DNA from 3 places in the Echinimonas agarilytica genome. Region 3 is predicted to be linked to each of the others. Evidence: predicted binding sites of a transcription regulator. Region 3 holds the regulator's gene; each other region holds the start of a gene.
What was found. The regulator sigma-54, encoded in region 3, starts transcription at its own class of promoters, with help from an activator protein. The targets are predictions, from matches to a motif close to GTTGGCACGNNNNTNGNNT.

Region 1: NAF29_RS10365 (DUF2884 family protein) is a predicted target of sigma-54. The motif match lies at 1,973-1,991, and genes of this name have one in related genera.
Region 2: NAF29_RS10515 (PEP-CTERM sorting domain-containing protein) is a predicted target of sigma-54. The motif match lies at 3,236-3,254, and genes of this name have one in related genera.

The regions. Positions count from the first base shown of each region.
Region 1 covers NZ_JAMQGP010000004.1:67,241-73,708, forward strand. The annotation lists gene NAF29_RS10345 (hybrid sensor histidine kinase/response regulator) at 1-141, shown strand, start outside; gene NAF29_RS10350 (response regulator) at 160-813, opposite strand; gene NAF29_RS10355 (glutathione S-transferase family protein) at 954-1,562, shown strand; gene NAF29_RS10360 (hypothetical protein) at 1,592-1,732, opposite strand; gene NAF29_RS10365 (DUF2884 family protein) at 2,066-2,824, shown strand; gene NAF29_RS10370 (SprT family zinc-dependent metalloprotease) at 2,829-3,359, opposite strand; gene pdxH (pyridoxamine 5'-phosphate oxidase) at 3,411-4,049, opposite strand; gene NAF29_RS10380 (ABC transporter ATP-binding protein) at 4,217-4,882, shown strand; gene NAF29_RS10385 (ABC transporter permease) at 4,869-6,468, shown strand, end outside.
Region 2 covers NZ_JAMQGP010000004.1:97,090-103,557, forward strand. The annotation lists gene NAF29_RS10500 (DUF2061 domain-containing protein) at 438-629, opposite strand; gene NAF29_RS10505 (SDR family oxidoreductase) at 790-1,521, opposite strand; gene NAF29_RS10510 (hypothetical protein) at 1,785-1,982, opposite strand; gene NAF29_RS10515 (PEP-CTERM sorting domain-containing protein) at 2,441-3,130, opposite strand; gene NAF29_RS10520 (alkaline phosphatase family protein) at 3,745-5,400, shown strand; gene NAF29_RS10525 (esterase-like activity of phytase family protein) at 5,647-6,468, shown strand, end outside.
Region 3 covers NZ_JAMQGP010000001.1:677,933-684,400, reverse strand. The annotation lists gene lptA (lipopolysaccharide transport periplasmic protein LptA) at 1-245, shown strand, start outside; gene lptB (LPS export ABC transporter ATP-binding protein) at 251-976, shown strand; gene NAF29_RS02860 (RNA polymerase factor sigma-54) at 1,046-2,494, shown strand; gene hpf (ribosome hibernation promoting factor) at 2,524-2,811, shown strand; gene ptsN (PTS IIA-like nitrogen regulatory protein PtsN) at 2,814-3,263, shown strand; gene rapZ (RNase adapter RapZ) at 3,288-4,145, shown strand; gene NAF29_RS02840 (HPr family phosphocarrier protein) at 4,142-4,414, shown strand; gene mgtE (magnesium transporter) at 4,510-5,868, shown strand; gene bluB (5,6-dimethylbenzimidazole synthase) at 5,869-6,468, shown strand, end outside.

The sequences.
Region 1 (6,468 bases), on a different contig from region 3:
CGAAAAGAAGGACTACAAGAGTACGCTGAACACCGAGGCTACGGATTCATGAGGAAGATGGTGAAGCCTGCCCGCTTGCGTGCCATGATTCAGCGTTTTTTAGACCTGCCCGATCATAATGACATCAAAGGGCATGAATAGGCTCAACACATGTTCAGCTTACTGGGGATGAAACTGAGAAAGGTCAAGCTGGCTAATTGCAATGACGGCCTGTGTTCTATTGCGCACATTGAGCTTTTTAAAAATGGCCGTGGCATGAGCTTTGACCGTGGCTTCAGACACATTAAGATCACTGGCAATTTGCTTATTCAGCATGCCTTCAGCAAACATCATTAATATGCGATGTTGCTGCGGGGTTAAACTGGCCATTTGCGACACAATATCGTCATCAACCGCTTGACTCAAAATCGCGTCGTTGGGCACCCAAATTTGTCCTTGCAAGATAGCGATCAGGGCCTGCTGCAACACCTCTGGCGCACTCGATTTAGGCACAAATCCAGCCGCTCCTGCATGCATTGCACGGCGAATGTTGTCTTCTTCTTCATGAGCCGACACCACCACCACAGGCAAGTCAGGAAAGTGAGACCGCACATGCACCAATGTAGAAAAGCCATGCGCGCCTGGAATCTGTAAATCCAACACTAATAAGTCTGCATCTGCATGCTGTTCTAGCAACTTTTCTAAAGCCCCTACAGTGTCCGCTTCCAACCAGTCAACATCCGTTAACTCTGGGGTTGTCTTCAACGTCAGCATTAAAGCCTGACGAAACAATGGGTGATCATCGGCAATAATGATTTGGTCAGCCAAGCGCATTTGGATCCGTCCTGATAGTTCCAGTGAGTGAGCTAGTATTTCAGAAGTTTGAGGTTACACTCAAGCTGTTAAAGACGTTATTGAAGATTTAATCACCCAACATTTTAATGTTTTAGGGTCACGATCATGGAGAGAATTTGATGATTACACTTTACGGTTCGCCACGAAGTCGTTCGTTACGGGTGAGTTGGTGCTTAGAAGAGCTCGGGCTTGAGTGGGTATATAAACGGGTTGATTTGAGTAAAGGAGAGCATCGAAGTGAAGGCTACTTAGCCATGAACCCCAATGGCAAGGTCCCCATGCTCACCGATGACGACCTTGTGCTTTCTGAGTCTTTTGCAATCTGTATGTATTTAGCCGAAACCTATGGCAATGGAAAGCTGTTGCCTACATCCGTAGCCGACAAAGGCCGCCATCATCAGTGGTTATCGTTAATCACATGCGAACTCGAGCAACCTCTTTGGACCATGGGCAAACACAAGTTTGCACTGCCCGAACCACAACGGGTTGAGCCAATGTTAGAGGTTGCTGAATGGGAGTTTGAGAAAATTTGCAATGAATTAGAACCGAGAATGCCAGACACCGACAGTTTATTCGACGAGTTTACGGTAGCCGATATATTACTCACACAAACGCTCAATTGGGCGGTGAAGTTTGGCCAACCATTGCCACCAAAACTGGCCGCTTATCGCAAGCGAAATAGTCAACGGCCAGCATTGAGTTTAGCCTTGGACAAAGAACTCGCTTAACGCAAATTTCATTGGGGTTGAGAGAAGGCTTAACCCCACCCACCCAAACTTCGAACCGCCGTTCCGCCGGCAGTTCCGATGATACTACCAGCCGCAATGCAGGCAAAAAGGGTGACCATGGTGACCCAACCTTTCAGGCTACGAACTCCGTCTTCAGTACAAGTAAACATAATGCTCTCCTGTGAGAATTCAACGTGGCGTGGTGACGTGCAGGGAATGAAGGTATTTTACTGAGCCAAGCTGAACCCAATATGAACAGCCATGAAACACATGAAGAGTGGGCAATCCGTTTGATGTAAATTGCCACTGTTAAGTGAAATTCACTAACGTCTCTTATATATTCCGGCTAAGTGTGGGGCTAAGACTTTATTTGAAAAATTCAAATTAATGATATTTAACGATTTAATTTTATTGGAACACGACTTGCTTGATACTTACTAAAACACGACTCGCCAATAAGTATTCTCGGATACAATCAATTGAACTAACAACAAGGAACTCAAATGCGCCAGACTTTAATCACAGCACTCACTCTGTTCGTATCTACATCCTCTCTGGCATTTGAATGCGTGGTAAATCTCGATATGGACGTCGCCATGACTCCTCAACAAATCGAGCTTCGCAATGACGAATCAGTCCATGTCATCATTCAACCGAGCCAGCTCATCATTGATGAGCGTGAAATCGATTTGAACGCTGCCTCAACCCAGCTCCTTAGCAAATATGACCAACAATTACGCCAGCTCGTGCCCACCGCCATTGGCATTGCTGAAGACGGCCTTGAAATTGGGCTGTCGGCAGCAGATACCGTCATGCAAGGGTTTGGGAGTTCAGCGCAGCAGCAAGACGAATTTAATGCGCTGACACGCACCCTAAGAGACAACCTCACCCAACAGTTTTCTCATGATGGAAATCGCTATTACCTTGGCGCAATTTCAGAAGGCGAGCTCGGTGAAGAGCTCTCTACAAGCATTGAGAACGTGGTTGAAAAAGCGCTAATGATTGGCTTGAGTTCGACTTTTCATCAAATTGGCGATTTGTTTGACTCAGACAAAGGCGATTTTGACCAACAGATGTCAGATTTTGGCCAACGAATGGAAGCCATGGCAGACCAAATAGACCAACAAGTGTCGCCCCAAAAAGAACAACTCATTCAGCGCGCAGAATCTTTGTGCCACCAAGCACTTGAACTGAAAACGACTCAAGACTTATTAATTAAAGAAGTGCCTCAGCTCAGTTCCTATCAGCTCATTAGCCTTTAGAATATTAAGCGGCTCTGGCCAATGCCTCGCCACATTTTCGACAGCGATAGGTCGCGCCACGTTCAATTTTGTTGTGACGTCGAATAGTTAACGAATGGCGCTGGCAACCGCATTCATATGCAAATGTTTGGCCCTGCACGTCGGTCACATCTAAACGGTGTGTTCGTGCAGGTTTCACACCAAATACTTCAGCCATCATATGCTGCCACTGAGCGCCATGCGGCGGCACTCGGCCGTAATATTGATGCACCAACAAGTGGGCTAATTCATGCGGCATAATGTCGCTGACGAAACAGTCGGGTTGAGCTTCGAGTAGCACCGGATTCAGTCGCATTTCTTGAGTGTTCAAACGAGCACTGCCAGCACACGTTCCGCGTTGATTGAAATGCAATTCGGGCGTCGTAAATTCGTGTGCAAACTGACGCGAGGCGCGCTCGATGAGTTGCTGCATTTTCGCTTCAAGTGGCACACGCCAATGCGATTCGGCAAGCTCGCGGCAGCGATCAAAGTTCATAGCTTGAGGAGATTTGGCCATATCTTAACGCGTTTGTTTCACACCCTTCTCCAATGTTAATAGCCCCATGGACTAAGGCGCAAGGCGGTCGATAGTCCAATCATCGCCATCACGTTGATACAAGAAACGGTCATGCAAGCGACGGTCTCCCCCTTGCCAAAACTCGATGCTGTCCGGCACGATCCGATACCCCCCCCAAAACGTTGGCAAAGGCACCTCGCCTTCAGAAAATTTTTGCTTGAGCTCCAAATATTTAGCTTCGAGCACTTGGCGAGCAGTCAGCCGAGCGCTTTGCTTCGACGCCCACGCTGCAATCTGAGACTCTTTCGGGCGCGATAAGAAATAGCGTAACACTTCAGCATGCGACAACTTTTCAGCACGGCCAGTGATATGTACTTGTCGTTCTAACATGTGCCACGGAAACAGCGCACTAACCTGGCTATTTTGTTCTATGTGCAGCGCCTTTCGGCTGCCCAAATTGGTAAAAAACACAAAGCCGCTGGGGTCGGATTGTTTCAGCAATACAATGCGCTGAAATGGCTGCCCTTGTTGGTTTACGGTACCCAATGCCATCGCGGTGGGATCGGTCAGTTTTGCATCCACGGCTTGCTGTAACCACTGCTCGAATAACTCAAACGGGATGTCCGGTAAGTTTTCGCGGCGCAAACCACCTTGAATGTATTCTCGACGAACGTCCGACAAATCCAGCATATTGGCCTTCTCCCATTAAGCATTTGAGGGTCTCGCGGCAGATTGTCAGCTTCCCGACCTATGAATGCAAGTGCATCTCTGTATTATTGATGCAGCACCAAATCTGCGCCTCTCTCGTATTAGTTTATATAATTTACGCATCTCCTCGAATAACGGACTGGATGTTTATGCTCGAATTGTCAGAAATTAGCCATTGGTTTGATGATCAAACAGAAGCCAATGCGGTCGTGAGTCATATCTCATTATCACTTCGCGCAGGTAAAAGTTTGTCTTTGATGGGGAGTAGTGGCAGCGGCAAGAGCACGTTGTTGCAAATTGCAGCAGGCCTAGAGCCTCCTAAACAAGGCAGCGTTGTACTAGCCGGAAAGCCTATTTATCAACTCAATGATTCAGCATTAAGTCAGCTTCGCCGAAATCAGTTGGGGTTTGTCTTTCAGCAATTTAATTTAATTCCTGGGCTAAGTGTTGCCGACAACATTCTGTTTCAGGTTCGCTTAAACAAGCAGGCACATGATGCCGCTTGGTTACAACACTTATTAAACGCGCTTGAGCTGACAGAGCTACAGCATCGCCAACCTCAGCAACTCTCTGGAGGTCAGCAACAACGGGTGGCAATAGCTCGAGCATTAGCTCATCGCCCTGCCATTTTATTTGCCGACGAGCCCACTGGTAACTTAAATGATTCGCTTAGTCACGGTGTGATGCAATTGCTCAGCGACCTTGTCAGCGAAGCCAATACCAGTCTCTTGATGGTCACACATAGTCACGAAATGGCCAAATACACAGACCAAGTGCTGCACTTGCATGAAGGACATCTGCATGCCTCTGCTTAGGGCACTTCTTAGCCACTACCGTCATCATCCACTGCAAGGCGTATTTTTGCTGGTTGGCATTATCATCGCCAATGTGCTGTTGGTGGCAACTCAACTCATCAACGCGCAAGCGCAAGCCAGCTACGCCCAGGGTGAGTCATTGCTGAATCAGCAAGCTGTAGGTTATTTGGTGGCAGCTAATGGCGATGAGTCGTTTGACCAAACTGACTACATTGCATTGCGCCGCCAAGGTTTTGATCAACTGGTGCCAACACTGGAACATCGCATGGTGAGCCAAGATCACGGGCTCATCGAAATGATGGGAGTGGACTGGCTGGCCTTGGCTGGCACCTCCGAACAAGGTTCGATCGATGGCACAACCGATGTAGACTTATCTCAGCTATGGCTGCCACCTTATGGCGTTGTATTTGGTGACATGCGCATGCAGCAGCTTGGCCTGAACAATGGACAATCGCTGCTTCTGGAAAATCAACGGCAGCTTCCGCCAGCCTATGCACAGTCTCAAGACATGGGGCATCGCGGTTTAATGGAACTTATGGCGCTTCAAGCCATTAGTGGTCGAACACAGCAAATTTCGTCGGTATGGGTCATGCCGCAATCGACAGAATCGTTCAATGCACTGCTACAAGCACTTCCTGATTCCTTGCAATACACACCCGCTCCAGAGCCCCTTCAACAAGCGCAGTTAGCCGACAGTTTGCATTTGAATTTGGCCGCTATGGGGCTATTAAGCTTTGTCGTCGGAATATTCTTGGCCTTCAATGCCATTTTGTTTAGCTACACAGACCGAGGCCCGTTATTTCGCCGCCTTCGAATATGTGGCGTAAGCCGCCATCAGCTCAGAATCGCTCTCATCATTGAACTTGGAGTGTTTGTGTTATTGGGCACAGCCATTGGCTACCTGGCAGGCGCTTGGATTGCCTCTAAGTTGCTGCCGGGGCTGGGCCAAACATTGGCGCAACTCTACAATGTGTATATTCAATATCCCAACCGAATGCTTGCGGGAATGCCCTTAGCGCCCTTATTGATGACAATGATTGCAGCACTTGTTTCGGCAGCAATCCCCATGCACCAGATGCTTCAGCAACGCATTTTAAACCGCTATCAAAATGCCGATGCGCAACGCCAAACACAACTTAGAGACAAAGCGTTGCTGGCCATATCCGTGTGTTTAGCGTTAGTCGCGTGGCTGTTGGCCAATCTTGCAACCGAACTTTGGCACGCTCTGGCATGCCTTGCGTGCGTATTGCTGTCGGGTGCATTTGCCTTACCAGCAGTATTGCGAGCACTGCTTCAACTCCTGCAAAAAGGGCTGCCAAGTCACTGGCCGCTGAGCCAATGGCTGATTGCAGACTGCAAATGGTTACTGGGGCCAGCAGCGGTAGCACTAATGGCGATGACCTTAGCTTTGGTGGCCAATTCAGGGCTCAACACCATGATCACGAGTTTTAGAGCGGCAACATTCGACTGGCTCGATCAGCGCCTCGTCGCACCGGTTTATTTTAATGTTGCCGATGCCAAAACCAACATCCAGCAGTGGATAGATACCCATCATCTCAACTTGATTTTGGTTGAACGTCATTCAA
Region 2 (6,468 bases), on a different contig from region 3:
TCCCCTAAAGAACGACGTTAGATAATGCCGCTTAACACAGCAAAGTCAAAACTCTTTAATCACGAGTGTTAACTCGATCTTGATCCGTTTATTGATTGATATTGGACAGTTAATAGCATGTAAAAAAAGCGTTGATTACAAGCAATGAGGGGATGAAAAAGTGTTGGTGTAGGAACAACAAATTTTTTGTAATCAACGCACCACTGTTTGGTGTGAGTCAAACTGCCAAAAATGTCGAAGGACGCTGCTCATTGGTACAGCGCCTTCTGAAGAACCATTCCCGATCATCTCAATCGTTCTAGCTCTTAAGACGAATACTAACCGAGAGTTGGCGATATAAAACTGAATTTACCTAGATTTACGTTTGTGTATAAACAGCTACAACTAACCTTGCATATGCTCACAAATTTAACGTAATCGATCACACAACCTGTCAATTAAGGCAGAACCATACTGGGCTCTTTTCTTGGAATTCCTTCCCAAATTCGCTCATGAATCACATATGCCACAGTGTTGACCGCAGGCTCGACCAAAGCGATGAGACCACCAATTAATAGACTCCCAGTGAGTAACCAAGCAATGGTAAATGCGACACTGAAGTGAGTGATCGCAAAAGTTAGGGTTTTAATGCCAGTTCTCATATTATGTCTCCTTAAAGACTCTTAACTCACGACTTAATGATAACAATTCTCATTATCATGTAAAGTATTTTTATTAAGAAACTTATAAAAAGTAAACTGACGCTTCGATCACCTAACCGACAAAGCCCACCGGAACGTGCATTAAGGGCTAAACCACTTGCTTAGTAGGCGCTAAAACAATTTCACGTAGACACACATGCTGCGGCTGCTGATACACAAACAACATCGTGTTAGCAATGTCTTCGGGTACCAGTATGCCACCGATTTCTTGGGCCCAATTGTCTTGGCCGTCGGCAAATTCACGCTTTTCAGTTAATGACAGCAAGTTGGTCTCAATCGCGCCCGGCGCAATCGTTGTCACACGCACGTTGCTCAATGCTAATTCCTGCCGAAGCCCTTCACTAATGCCATGCACTGCATGCTTAGTACCGCAGTAAACGGTTTGGTTTTCAATTAATTTGATGCCACCTAAAGAGCCCATATTTATAATGGTGCCCTTGCCTTTTTCCTTCATTTTAGTCACGACCGACGCAACACCGTTCATCAAGCCAAGAACATTTACGTTGAACATTCGTTGCCATTGAATTGCATCTTGCTCGTCGACCTTATCCATATACATAATGCCTGCGTTGTTAATTAAGCAATCAACTGTACCAAACTGTGCTTCAGCATCATCAACAGCTTGTTTGAATGCAGCTAGATCAGTGATATCCAAAGCGCGACACATGGCATTCGGCAAATCCAATTCGCTTACCACGTCAATGTTTAAGTCCACCAGCAATAGCGAGTATCCTTGCGCTGAAAAGGTTCGAGTCACTTGCAAACCAACACCCGAATTTGCTCCGGTGATGACTACTAGTGGCTTATCATGTGAAGCCATGAGAGTTTCCTTAAGCCCTAGCTAACAAACGGGGCATGCTAAATTACTTCGACAAAATTAAACTGTTACCGATAACAATACCATGAAACAAAACAAACAGAAGAAGCAAGTGAAGAAAATTTGGAATGGGCTAAATCATACTTCATGGTTTTAGTGTGAAAGCTGTGAGGCAAGATACAAAGAGGATAATAGAGAGAACGAAGTCAAAGCCCCTAGGTTTTAATTAGAGGCTAAGTGCTAGTGGGAACAAGACTCGCGAGAGCTCATGCAGCTTTGCGGTTAAAGCGACGCCGTAATTTGTTTTGCAGCTCTGTGTACGTGCCCAAGCTCATGTTCTTTTCACGCTCGCTCACTGAACGCTTCATGTCGTATTGAAAGTTGTGTTTGATGCGAGGTACTTTAGGCGGTTCGAGAAAAACTTTAATTTGAGTTTTAAGCCATTGAGATATCTTTTTCAACATGATGAATACCCTCTTACAACATTGGTTAATGTGCTCTAAAAAGCGCGTTTTGGCTGTCTCTTAAGACGGTATTAGTTTACCTAAATTTAACTGAACCAGAGCTGAACGAGAATGGGTAAGAATCACTTTTCGAGCCGAAAAATAGAACCAACAAGGTCATGATTTTATTTGTAAAAATAACATCACACGAAAACGCGAATAGACATGCACTTTCAGCGCATAAATGTTGCCTTTATGTGCTCCCCTTCATGCAAAGAGTCAGGGGCAACAGACTGATTTAGAGCGCTATTAATGCCACCCAAATTCCCCCTGATTGAATACATAGTTTAACAACTGCATGATTAGGCATTCATGTCTATCAATACGCCCACAAAGCTCGCTCAATGAGCTTTGAGCATCATCAACATTCAGGCACAAAAAAGCCGCCCTAAAGGCGGCTTTTTAAAATTTTGGTAAGCTTATGCTTTGCGACGGCGCGCCATAGCAGCACAACCCAACAAGCCTAAACCGAACAATGCAACTGCGGCAGGTTCAGGAATAGTCGCTCCGTGGAAGTCACCTGAACCCGTTGCAATCAAGTTGCCTTGGCTGTCATACAAAGGTGAACCGAATGAGCCGTTGAATGCAATGTCAGATCCGTCAATGCCTACGTTAGTATCAAAGTTATCTGCTGCAATACCGCCAACTACGTCCAAGTATCCCGTGCCTGTTAAGCTGGTGATGCTGCCACTGAAACCATTGACGTTACCAATAAATGAGTAGTCACCAAAACCTTGGTCTACGTCATGACCTTCAAGCGCTAACCATAAGTCCTTATCAGTAGAACCGGCTTGTTGAACATAAATATCAATTGTTCCGCCAGTGTAGATGTATGTATCAGAGAAGATGCCATCAATTGGTGGAGCTGCAAGGGTGTATCCGCCCATGACAAACGTCAGTTCACAGCTAGCACAGGTAAATGGCCCAGTAGCCGTGTTCAAAGAACCCGTTACAGTAAATTCGCCTGTTACAGGGTTCAATTTTTGTTCAATGGCACCTGTCACGGTAGTGAAAGGACCCGGCGTGTATTCAACACCACCAATCATGTCTGCTTGCGCGGTCAAACTTGTTGCGACCAAAGCCAAAGCTGCTATGCATTTCTTAAACATCTAACTATTACTCCATGGCTCGTTTGATGAACCAAATATATGTTAACTACTAAGTCGGTGATTTCCGTTTAATTTTTACAACAACGGATTCGTCTGACCCAGCTAATGCAAACCACAGGCCAAAAACCCTAATCGCTTGATTATAAACAATAAAATAAAAATCAGAGCCTGCATTTAGAATTTTAGAAGCTGAAAACTCAAAAGCTGTAAAATATAGCCACAATGAACTGTTCGCAAATTAATCACCTAGAGTATTTGCTCACACTCTAAGACGACTGTTTAGTTAACCTTAAGAATTGAATAAATCGCCACACCTCCTATGAATACTAGCTTTGCAGAGAAGTTTATTTTTTTACACTGTATAAACTGATTCATTACCAACCACTGTAAAGAATAATGACATGCCATTTTTTTGACATGTGTCAAACTTTACTACCGGTCATGATGAGTCCAATTGCTGGCTCATTTTTACAGGCAGCTCCGAGTGAAAATGAAACTTCATTTGACCTTCAAGCCTTCTATAGCGACACTCTCGTAACACGTTGTTTACTCTTACAACATAACTTCATCGAGACTCATTCATAGTGAATGCCTAAACCGAGAGCTAACGAGTAATGAATAACTTTTCAACGACCCTCATTGCATGCAGTCTGACCCTATTCTTAGGCGCTTGTAGCGCAACAGCCCCTGCATCATTAGATGCATCTCCGCAGGGACAACTCGCAAATCAATGGTTCGCCGATGGCGAAGCTTCCATTGCACTAGGCACGCAAAAAACCATCAACAACAAAAAGGGAGCCGCTAAAAACGTCATTCTCTTTGTTGGTGACGGCATGGGCATTTCAACCATTACTGCAGCGCGAATTTTAGCCGGCCAACAACAAGGTCAAACCGGTGAAGAGTATCAATTAAGTTTTGAGCAACTGCCGTTTTCAGGTTTGGTGAAAACCTACAACACCAACCAACAAACCCCAGATTCAGCGGGCACCATGACGGCCATGATGTCGGGTGTTAAAACCAAAGCTGGATTCATCGGCGTGAGCCAAGCTTCGCGCAGAGCCGACTGCCAAGACTACCTCAACAATGGCGAAGCACTCTTCAGCGCGTTAGAGCTAGCCGAGCTAGCTGGAAAATCAACGGGGATTGTAAGCACTGCAAGACTCACTCATGCAACGCCTGCAGCAACATACGCAAAGTCTGTAGAGCGCGACTGGGAAAGCGATGGAGATTTGAAGAACGGCGAAGCACAGCTTGGTTGTAAAGATATTGCCAGCCAGCTCATTGATTTTAAACCCAACTTAGAACAACGCATTAACGACGGCAACCCCCTTCCTATCGTTTCAGGTATTGATGTGGCCTTTGGTGGAGGACGCCGAGCATTTTTTGGTGACGACCCAGCGTCGATAGCCGGTTTTTCTGAAAAAGCGGGTGAAGGTCGCCGGAAAGACGGCCGTAACTTAATTGAAGAATGGCAACAACAAGGCGGCCAATACGTGATGGATCAAGCCGGTTTCGATGCCCTCTCAATCAACAACGATGCGCCTGTCTTAGGCTTATTTAATGCATCGCATATGCGTTATTCAGCCAATCGACTTGAAGACAAGTCAGGCGAGCCCACGTTAACTGAAATGACCGACACTGCGATTGATTTATTACAACGCAATAATGAGGGGTTTTTCCTCATGGTTGAGGCCGGGCGGATTGACCACGGGCATCACGCAGGCAACGCCTACAATGCCCTGACCGATGCCGTTGAACTATCATCTGCGGTTCAAAAAGCGCTGGAAAAAACCAACCCCGAAGAAACCTTAATTATTGTCACCGCTGACCACAGTCATGTATTTACTATGGCGGGCTATCCCACTCGCGGTAACCCAATTCTTGGAAAAGTAGTCGGTAACGACGATCACGGAGAACCTAAGTCAGAGCCCACGAAGGCCGATGATGGAATGCCCTACACCACGCTTGGTTATGCAACAGGCCGTGGGCATGCGTCGCTGGAAAATAACACCAACGCCGATGTGCGCTATGGCAAGCCCATCGATGCCGGACGCCATGACATTTCAGACATCGACACCACACACAGTGGCTACCACCAAGAAGCGCTGGTTCCACTTGGCTCAGAAACCCACGGCGGCGAAGATGTGGCTGTATACGCTTCTGGCCCTGGATCGCACCTTGTGAGCGGAACAATTGAACAAAATGTGATCTTTCACGTTATGAACCACGCTGCTGACCTTACCGGAAAAGCATCGAAAAACATTCAATAATCCAATGACAGCAGGCGCTCAATCATTCAGTTGAGCGCCTCATCACATACACCAACAAAACTCCGCTCACTATCTCCTAAATACTTCTTTCCAAACTTCATTTTAGCCATTCGAAAACTAAACCACTCCTTCAACCTGTCATCTTTAAGTCAAAAAACTGAAATCTAAATGTTTATAAAATGTAACAAGAAGTGTTTACAAAGTAGGCCTCATATTAAGAATTAATGATCTTCAAGGGACTTACAGATGACTTTCCAAAAGAATGCGTTGGCTATGACTATCGCAATGTCGCTCACTATCGGCCTCACCGCTTGTAACAGCGATAATGACAACGATAGTTCAAATGCAGAAGCACAAAACTTCAATCGCATTGCAACCTTTCCTGTCTGCCTTCAACTCGACGACAACTGTCATGTTGATGACGAAACTGCGGCAGAAATCGTTGCAGCAAGCGTCGACGGCAATACGCTCATTTATTCAAATAGCCCGAACGAATCATTAGGTTTTGTCGACATTTCTGATCCTTCATCACCAATGCCGATCGCCGAATTAGCGCTCGGTGGTGAGCCAACATCTGTTACTGTTCTCAACGACTACGCTCTTGTAGCCATCAACACTTCTGAAGACTATGTTAACGTCAGCGGTGCATTAATTGTGGTTGATATTGCCACTCGTAGCGAAGTGGCCCGCATGGACCTAGGCGGCCAGCCTGACTCAATTGCAGCAAGCCCAAGCGGTGATTATGTTGCGGTTGTGATTGAAAACGAACGTGACGAAGATTTTGAACCTACCGACGGCGCACCTGTTCAATTGCCAGCAGGCGGGTTCATTATCATTGATACAGCATTGTCAGACCCAGCAGACTGGACTCGTCGCAATGTTGATATGACAGGCCTAGCCACTTTATTCCCTTCTGATCCAGAGCCTGAATATGTCGACATCAATGACGACGATATGGCCGTGATCACTTTGCAAGAAAACAATCATATTGTGGTGGTAGATTTAGCTTCTGGCGAAGTGATGAACCACTTCTCTGCCGGCACAGTAGACCTTGTGAACATCGATACT
Region 3 (6,468 bases):
ATAATGGCAAAGCAATGGATGCTCAAGCGTTGCGAGTTCGATATGAGCTTGGAGAACGTATTTTGTTGCTCACCGGTGAAGCTCAACTAACTCAAGAAGATAGCTTGGTAAAGGGTGACAAGATTCTCTACAACCTTGAACAGCAATTACTCGAAGCAGATAGCAAAGACGATGGCTCTGCTCGCGTGACAACGATCTTCATTCCAGATCAAGTCCAAGAACAACTCGACGACCAAAAGAAATAGTCTGCATGGCATTATTAGAAGCAAAAAATCTCGCAAAGTCTTACAAGCGCCGTCAAGTGGTTAAAGATGTTTCGTTGAAAGTTGAACCAGGGCAAATTGTGGGTCTTCTGGGGCCTAATGGCGCAGGTAAAACCACCACCTTTTATATGGTGGTGGGGCTTGTTCAAGCCGAAAAAGGCATTATTGAGCTCAACGGTGAAGATATTTCCTTGGCGCCCATGCATGAGCGTGCCCGAAAAGGCATCGGCTATTTGCCCCAAGAGTCGTCCATTTTTCGCAAGCTCAGTGTACGCGACAACATTATGGCTATTTTAGAGACGCGCAAAGACCTCTCTACCGAGCAACGAGAGGAAGCTCTCGACTCTTTGCTGGAAGAATTTAATATTGGCCATATTGCCCAAAGCAAAGGCATGAGCCTTTCTGGGGGGGAACGACGCAGAGTTGAAATTGCACGAGCGCTTGCCGCTGAACCCAGTTTTATCTTACTCGATGAGCCTTTTGCCGGTGTCGACCCTATTTCAGTATCGGATATTAAAAAGATCATTGAACACCTCAAAACTCGAGGTTTAGGGATATTAATTACGGATCATAACGTTCGTGAAACACTATCCGTTTGTGAGTACGCTTACATCGTGTCACATGGCGAATTGATTGCGACAGGTTCTCCGGAACAAGTTTTAGCAAATCAACACGTTCGAGATGTGTACTTAGGTGAGCAATTCCAGCTATAGTAGCTTAACGTAACCCACGGATACTGCTCATTTTGCAGCCACCGTTACACAGGAAGAGTCGGAGACTAGATGAAACCATCGCTCCAGCTTAAATTTGGCCAACAGCTGACTATGACGCCGCAATTGCAGCAAGCCATTAGGCTTTTGCAATTGTCGACTTTAGATCTGCAACAGGAAATTCAAGAAGCTTTGGATAGCAATCCACTCCTTGAACAATCCGAAGAAGAAAATTCATCTTCAGCAGATTCAGATGTCAGCTTGGACAGTATTGAAGCAGATAGTAGTACAGTTGATACTGCAGAAGCACTGCAACAAGATTCCATTTCGGAAGAAATGCCTATGGATACAACTTGGGATGAAGTTGTGTCAGCAGCCCCTGTGGCCTCAGCCGCCCCAATGCGTGAGGATGATGAAAGCTTTCAAGGTGAAACCACCGATTCATTGCATGCTCACCTCGAATGGCAGCTTGAATTAACTCCCATGACAGACACAGATCGTGCCATTGCCAGAACTATTCTTGATGGCATTGATGATGCAGGTTATCTCACTGTCACAACAGAAGATATTCTAGAAAGCCAAGGTAATGCAGAAGTTGAATTGGATGAAATTGAAGCCGTTTTAAAACGCATTCAGCTATTTGACCCAATTGGTTCGGGCTCTCGCTCCATCAAAGAATGTTTACTCATTCAATTGCGTCAATTTGGCACCGACACGCCTTGGTTAAAAGAAGCCATGCTAGTGATCAACAACCACATGGACTTACTTGCAAGTCGCGATTACCGCACATTGATGCGCCGAGCGCGACTCAAAGAAGACCAGCTTCGCGAAGTGATGCGCTTGATCCAAAGCCTCAATCCGCGTCCGGGCAGTGCCATTGTGGTCGAAGATAGCCAATACGTCATTCCAGACGTTTCAGTGATGAAGCGCAACGGCGTCTGGCAAGTCGAATTGAATCCAGATGCAGTGCCAAAAATTCGAGTCAATGAGCAGTACGCAGCTATGTCTCGTGGTGCTCGAAACACCTCTGACGGACAATTTATCCGTTCACACATGCAAGAAGCCAAGTGGTTCATTAAAAGCTTAGAAAGCCGTAACGAAACACTTATGAAAGTTTCAAACTGCATTCTGAAACGCCAATACGACTTTTTTGAGTACGGCGATGAAGCCATGAAACCCATGGTTCTCAATGATGTGGCCGAAGAAGTTGGCATGCATGAATCTACTATTTCGCGCGTGACCACGCAGAAGTATATGCACACGCCACGCGGTATATTTGAACTCAAATACTTCTTCTCCAGCCATGTGAGCACTGAAAGTGGTGGCGAATGCTCGTCCACTGCTATTCGCGCATTGATTAAAAAGCTGGTCGCAGCAGAAAACCCGGCAAAGCCATTAAGCGATAGTAAAATGGCTGAGCTACTCTCGGATCAAGGAATTAATGTGGCTCGCCGAACGATTGCTAAATATCGTGAAGCGCTCAATATTCCGCCATCCAACCAAAGAAAAAGTCTTTTGTAACAACAAGTACTGAGTGAGGAAACACGCCTATGCAACTAAACTTAACCGGTCATCATGTTGATATTACTCCTCCTTTACGTGACTATGTCACAGAGAAGCTGGCCAAATTAGAGCGCCACTTCGACAACATCACAAACGTCCATGTGGTGTTGAATGTCGAAAAACTTCGCCAGATTGCAGAAGCAACCGTTCACCTCTCGGGAGCGGAAATATTTGCGAACGCTGAAAGCGAAAGTATGTATGCGGCGATAGACTCGTTAGTCGACAAGCTCGACCGGCAGGTTATTCGCCACAAGGAAAAATTGCAGAAGCATTAATCATGAACATGCGAAGTATCCTGTCCAAGGACTGCACTTTCAGTGCAGTCCAATGTAGTAGCAAAAAGCGAGCACTTGAAATCGTAAGTGAAATCGCAGCGAAGCATCTCCAAGGACTCACCGAAAACGAAATTTTCGAGCGCTTTTTAGCACGCGAAAAACTAGGCAGTACCGGCATTGGAAATGGCATAGCCATTCCGCACGGCAGACTCCCGTCTGACGCCAGCAACGTCGCTATATTGGTTCAATTTGAATCCCCAATCGAATTCGACGCCATTGATAAAAAGCCAGTCGATATTATGTTTGCGATGCTGGTGCCCGAGCAAGACTGCAAACACCATCTCAAAACTCTTGCTTTAGTCGCTGAAAAATTAGGTCAAAAAAATACCTTAAAACAGCTCAGATGTGCCTCTAGTGCTGAAGACCTATATCAGGTTATTATCAACGCATAATCATTTATTAAAGTGCACTCTTACATGAAGCTCACCGTCGTTAGTGGTCGTTCAGGAGCAGGGAAATCTATTGCGCTCAGGGTTCTCGAAGATCTCGGGTACTATTGCGTTGACAATTTACCCATCGAACTTCTGAAGCCTTGGATCACCATGCAGCACAACCAGCACGAGAACGTTGCTGTGAGCTTAGACATGAGGAACTTGCCGAACGATCGTGCTCAGATCGAGCAATTGCTTAAAGTTCTTAAAACAGCCGTTCCCACCACTATTTTATATCTCGATGCCGATGACTCGATTCTATTGCGACGTTATTCTGAAACACGGCGCCGTCACCCGCTTACAAAAAATGAGCTTACACTGGCTGATGCAGTTGCCGCAGAGACATCTTGGTTAGAGCCGGTTCGAGAGCAAGCCGACCTATTTTTAGACACCAGCCACTCCACTATTTACGATTTTAGCGCAACACTTCGCGAACGCTTATCGGGCACATCAAAGGCTCCACTGGTGTTGGTCTTTGAATCATTTGGTTTTAAACACGGCACTCCCAACGATGCTGACTTCGTGTTTGATGTGCGCTTCTTACCCAACCCTTATTGGGAGCCGGGTTTACGTTCATATACCGGCAACGATCAGCCCGTCATTGAATTTTTTGACCAGCACAGCAATGTAGAAGCCTTTATCGCTCAGGTCGAAAGTAATCTCAAAGACTGGCTCCCCCAACTTGAAAAGAATGATCGGAGTTACGTGACCGTGGCAATTGGCTGTACTGGCGGATGCCACCGCTCAGTTCATATCGCCAACCGCCTTGCGGATTTATTTAGATCATCGTATCAGGTGCAACTACGCCATCGTAACCTTCAATATAAAAAGACTTCAGTATGATTTTAACTCGCTCACTGCTCATCCAAAACAAACTCGGGTTGCATGCGCGTGCAGCTACTAAGCTAGCTACTCTCGCACGGGACTATGAGGCAGAAGTCATGATCTCTCATGGTGACAAAAGCGCCTCCGCAGGGAGCGTAATGAGCTTGTTACTACTGCAAACGTGCCAAGGGCAGTCGGTGCAAGTCAGCGCAGAGGGTGATGATGCAGCCGCAGCACTGGACGCAGTCGAGAACCTCATCAACAATTTCTTCGATGAGGGTGAATAATCCCCTCTAATTGGCATACCTTTTGTGTGGCATATCAAGATGATTCGTTTAAACTGTAAGCCTTCTTATGACTCGGTGCGCGGGAATCAATTAATATGCCTCAAATTCTCGAACAAGAACAAACTCACAGCCGTTTAAAGGCTGTTAATGACGCTCTCAATGGCGGCATGTTTGTCCACGTGCGCCGAATGCTTCACTCCCTTCCGGCTTACGATGTTGCACTCTTATTAGAATCATCAACGCCTTCTGCACGTCCTGTTCTCTGGCAATTAATCGATCCAGACCAGCACGGTGAGATCCTTGAAGAGCTAGCGGAAGATATTAAAGACAGCATTATTCGGGAAATGGAGCCCGAACATGTTGCCGAAGCCATCGAAGGTATGGAAAGCGATGATCTCGCTTACGTCCTTGGTAGCCTTCCGGAATCGGTATTTCAGCAAGTCTTAAGCTCGATGGATGAGCAAGACCGTCATCGCGTCGAACAAGCACTCTCTTATGAAGAAGACAGCGCTGGCGCCATGATGAACACGGATGTCATTACCCTGCGCCCAGATGTCTCTGTGGATGTAGTTTTGCGCTATCTTCGGCTGCGCGGCCAGTTGCCAGAAGGCACCGATAAACTCTACGTGGTAGACAAACAAGACAAACTCTTGGGCGAAGTTTCACTCGCACTGCTCGTTAGTAGCCAGTCAGAACTCGAAATTTCGGAGATTCTTGAGGTGGACGTAGCCCCCCTCTCGGCTGAACAGCACGACTCTGAAGTAGCACAACACTTTGAGCGTCACGACCTCATTTCGGCCCCTGTGGTAGACGGCAACGGCTGCCTATTAGGCCGTATTACTGTCGATGACGTCGTTGACGTCATCCGTGAGGACGCAGAGCACTCATTAATGAGCATGGCGGGCCTAGACGATGAAGAAGATACCTTTGCACCGGCTTTAAAAAGTACCAAGCGACGCTCAGTATGGCTTGGCCTAAACGTATGTGCAGCGCTTCTAGCAGCTTCGGTATCGAATATGTTCGAAGATATTTTGTCGCAGCTTGCCACCGTCGCTATTCTCATGACTATTGTGCCGAGCATGGGGGGGGTGGCTGCCAATCAAACCCTTACTCTGGTGATTCGCGGTATCGCTTTAGGTCACGTGGGCGACAGCAACGCCCGCTGGTTATTGGGTAAAGAGGCCCTTGTGGGATTCATGAACGGTATGCTTTGGGCATTTACCCTGGCCGCAGTGGTGACCGTTTGGAAAGGCGATTGGCATTTAGGTGTCGTCATTGCCGTGGCCATGTTTGTCAATATGCTCATGGCCGGCATCGCTGGGGTCATGGTGCCACTAACACTAAAGCGGCTTAAAATTGATCCCGCACTTGCAGGAAGTATGATGGTCACGACATTTACTGACATCATCGGCCTCCTATCATTCTTAGGCACAGCCACCGTCATGTTGCGTTAAATGCAAATTACTCAAGAAGAACGAGATTCGGTTTATAAAACTATTTTTGCGCGCCGTGACGTGCGCAGAGAATTCCTGCCTGACGCCATCCCAGATGATGTATTAAAGCGCGTTTTAACGGCGGCTCATCATGCGCCGAGTGTGGGCTATATGCAGCCGTGGGATTTCGTATTAGTGCGCTCTGACCAAACGAAGGCGCGCATCAAGAGCAGCTACCTTCAAGCGCACCAACAAGCCACCGAAATGTTCGCTTCCGACAAAAAAGAGACCTATCAAAAGCTAAAACTCGAAGGCATTATGGAAGCCCCTTTGGGAATATGCGTTACCTGCGATAGAAGCCGTAATGGCCCGGTTGTGATTGGTACAACAGCTAAGCCCGACATGGACTTGTACAGCACCGTATGTGCCATTCAAAACCTCTGGTTAGCAGCGCGAGCGGAAAATTTAGGGGTGGGATGGGTGAGTATTTTGCATGATGATGTTCTGTACGACACGCTGAATATTCCGCAAGATATTAGTATTGTCGCGTATTTATGCGTGGGTTATGTGTCTCAATTTAATGACAAACCCGAATTGGAAAAACTCGGTTGGTTACCTAGA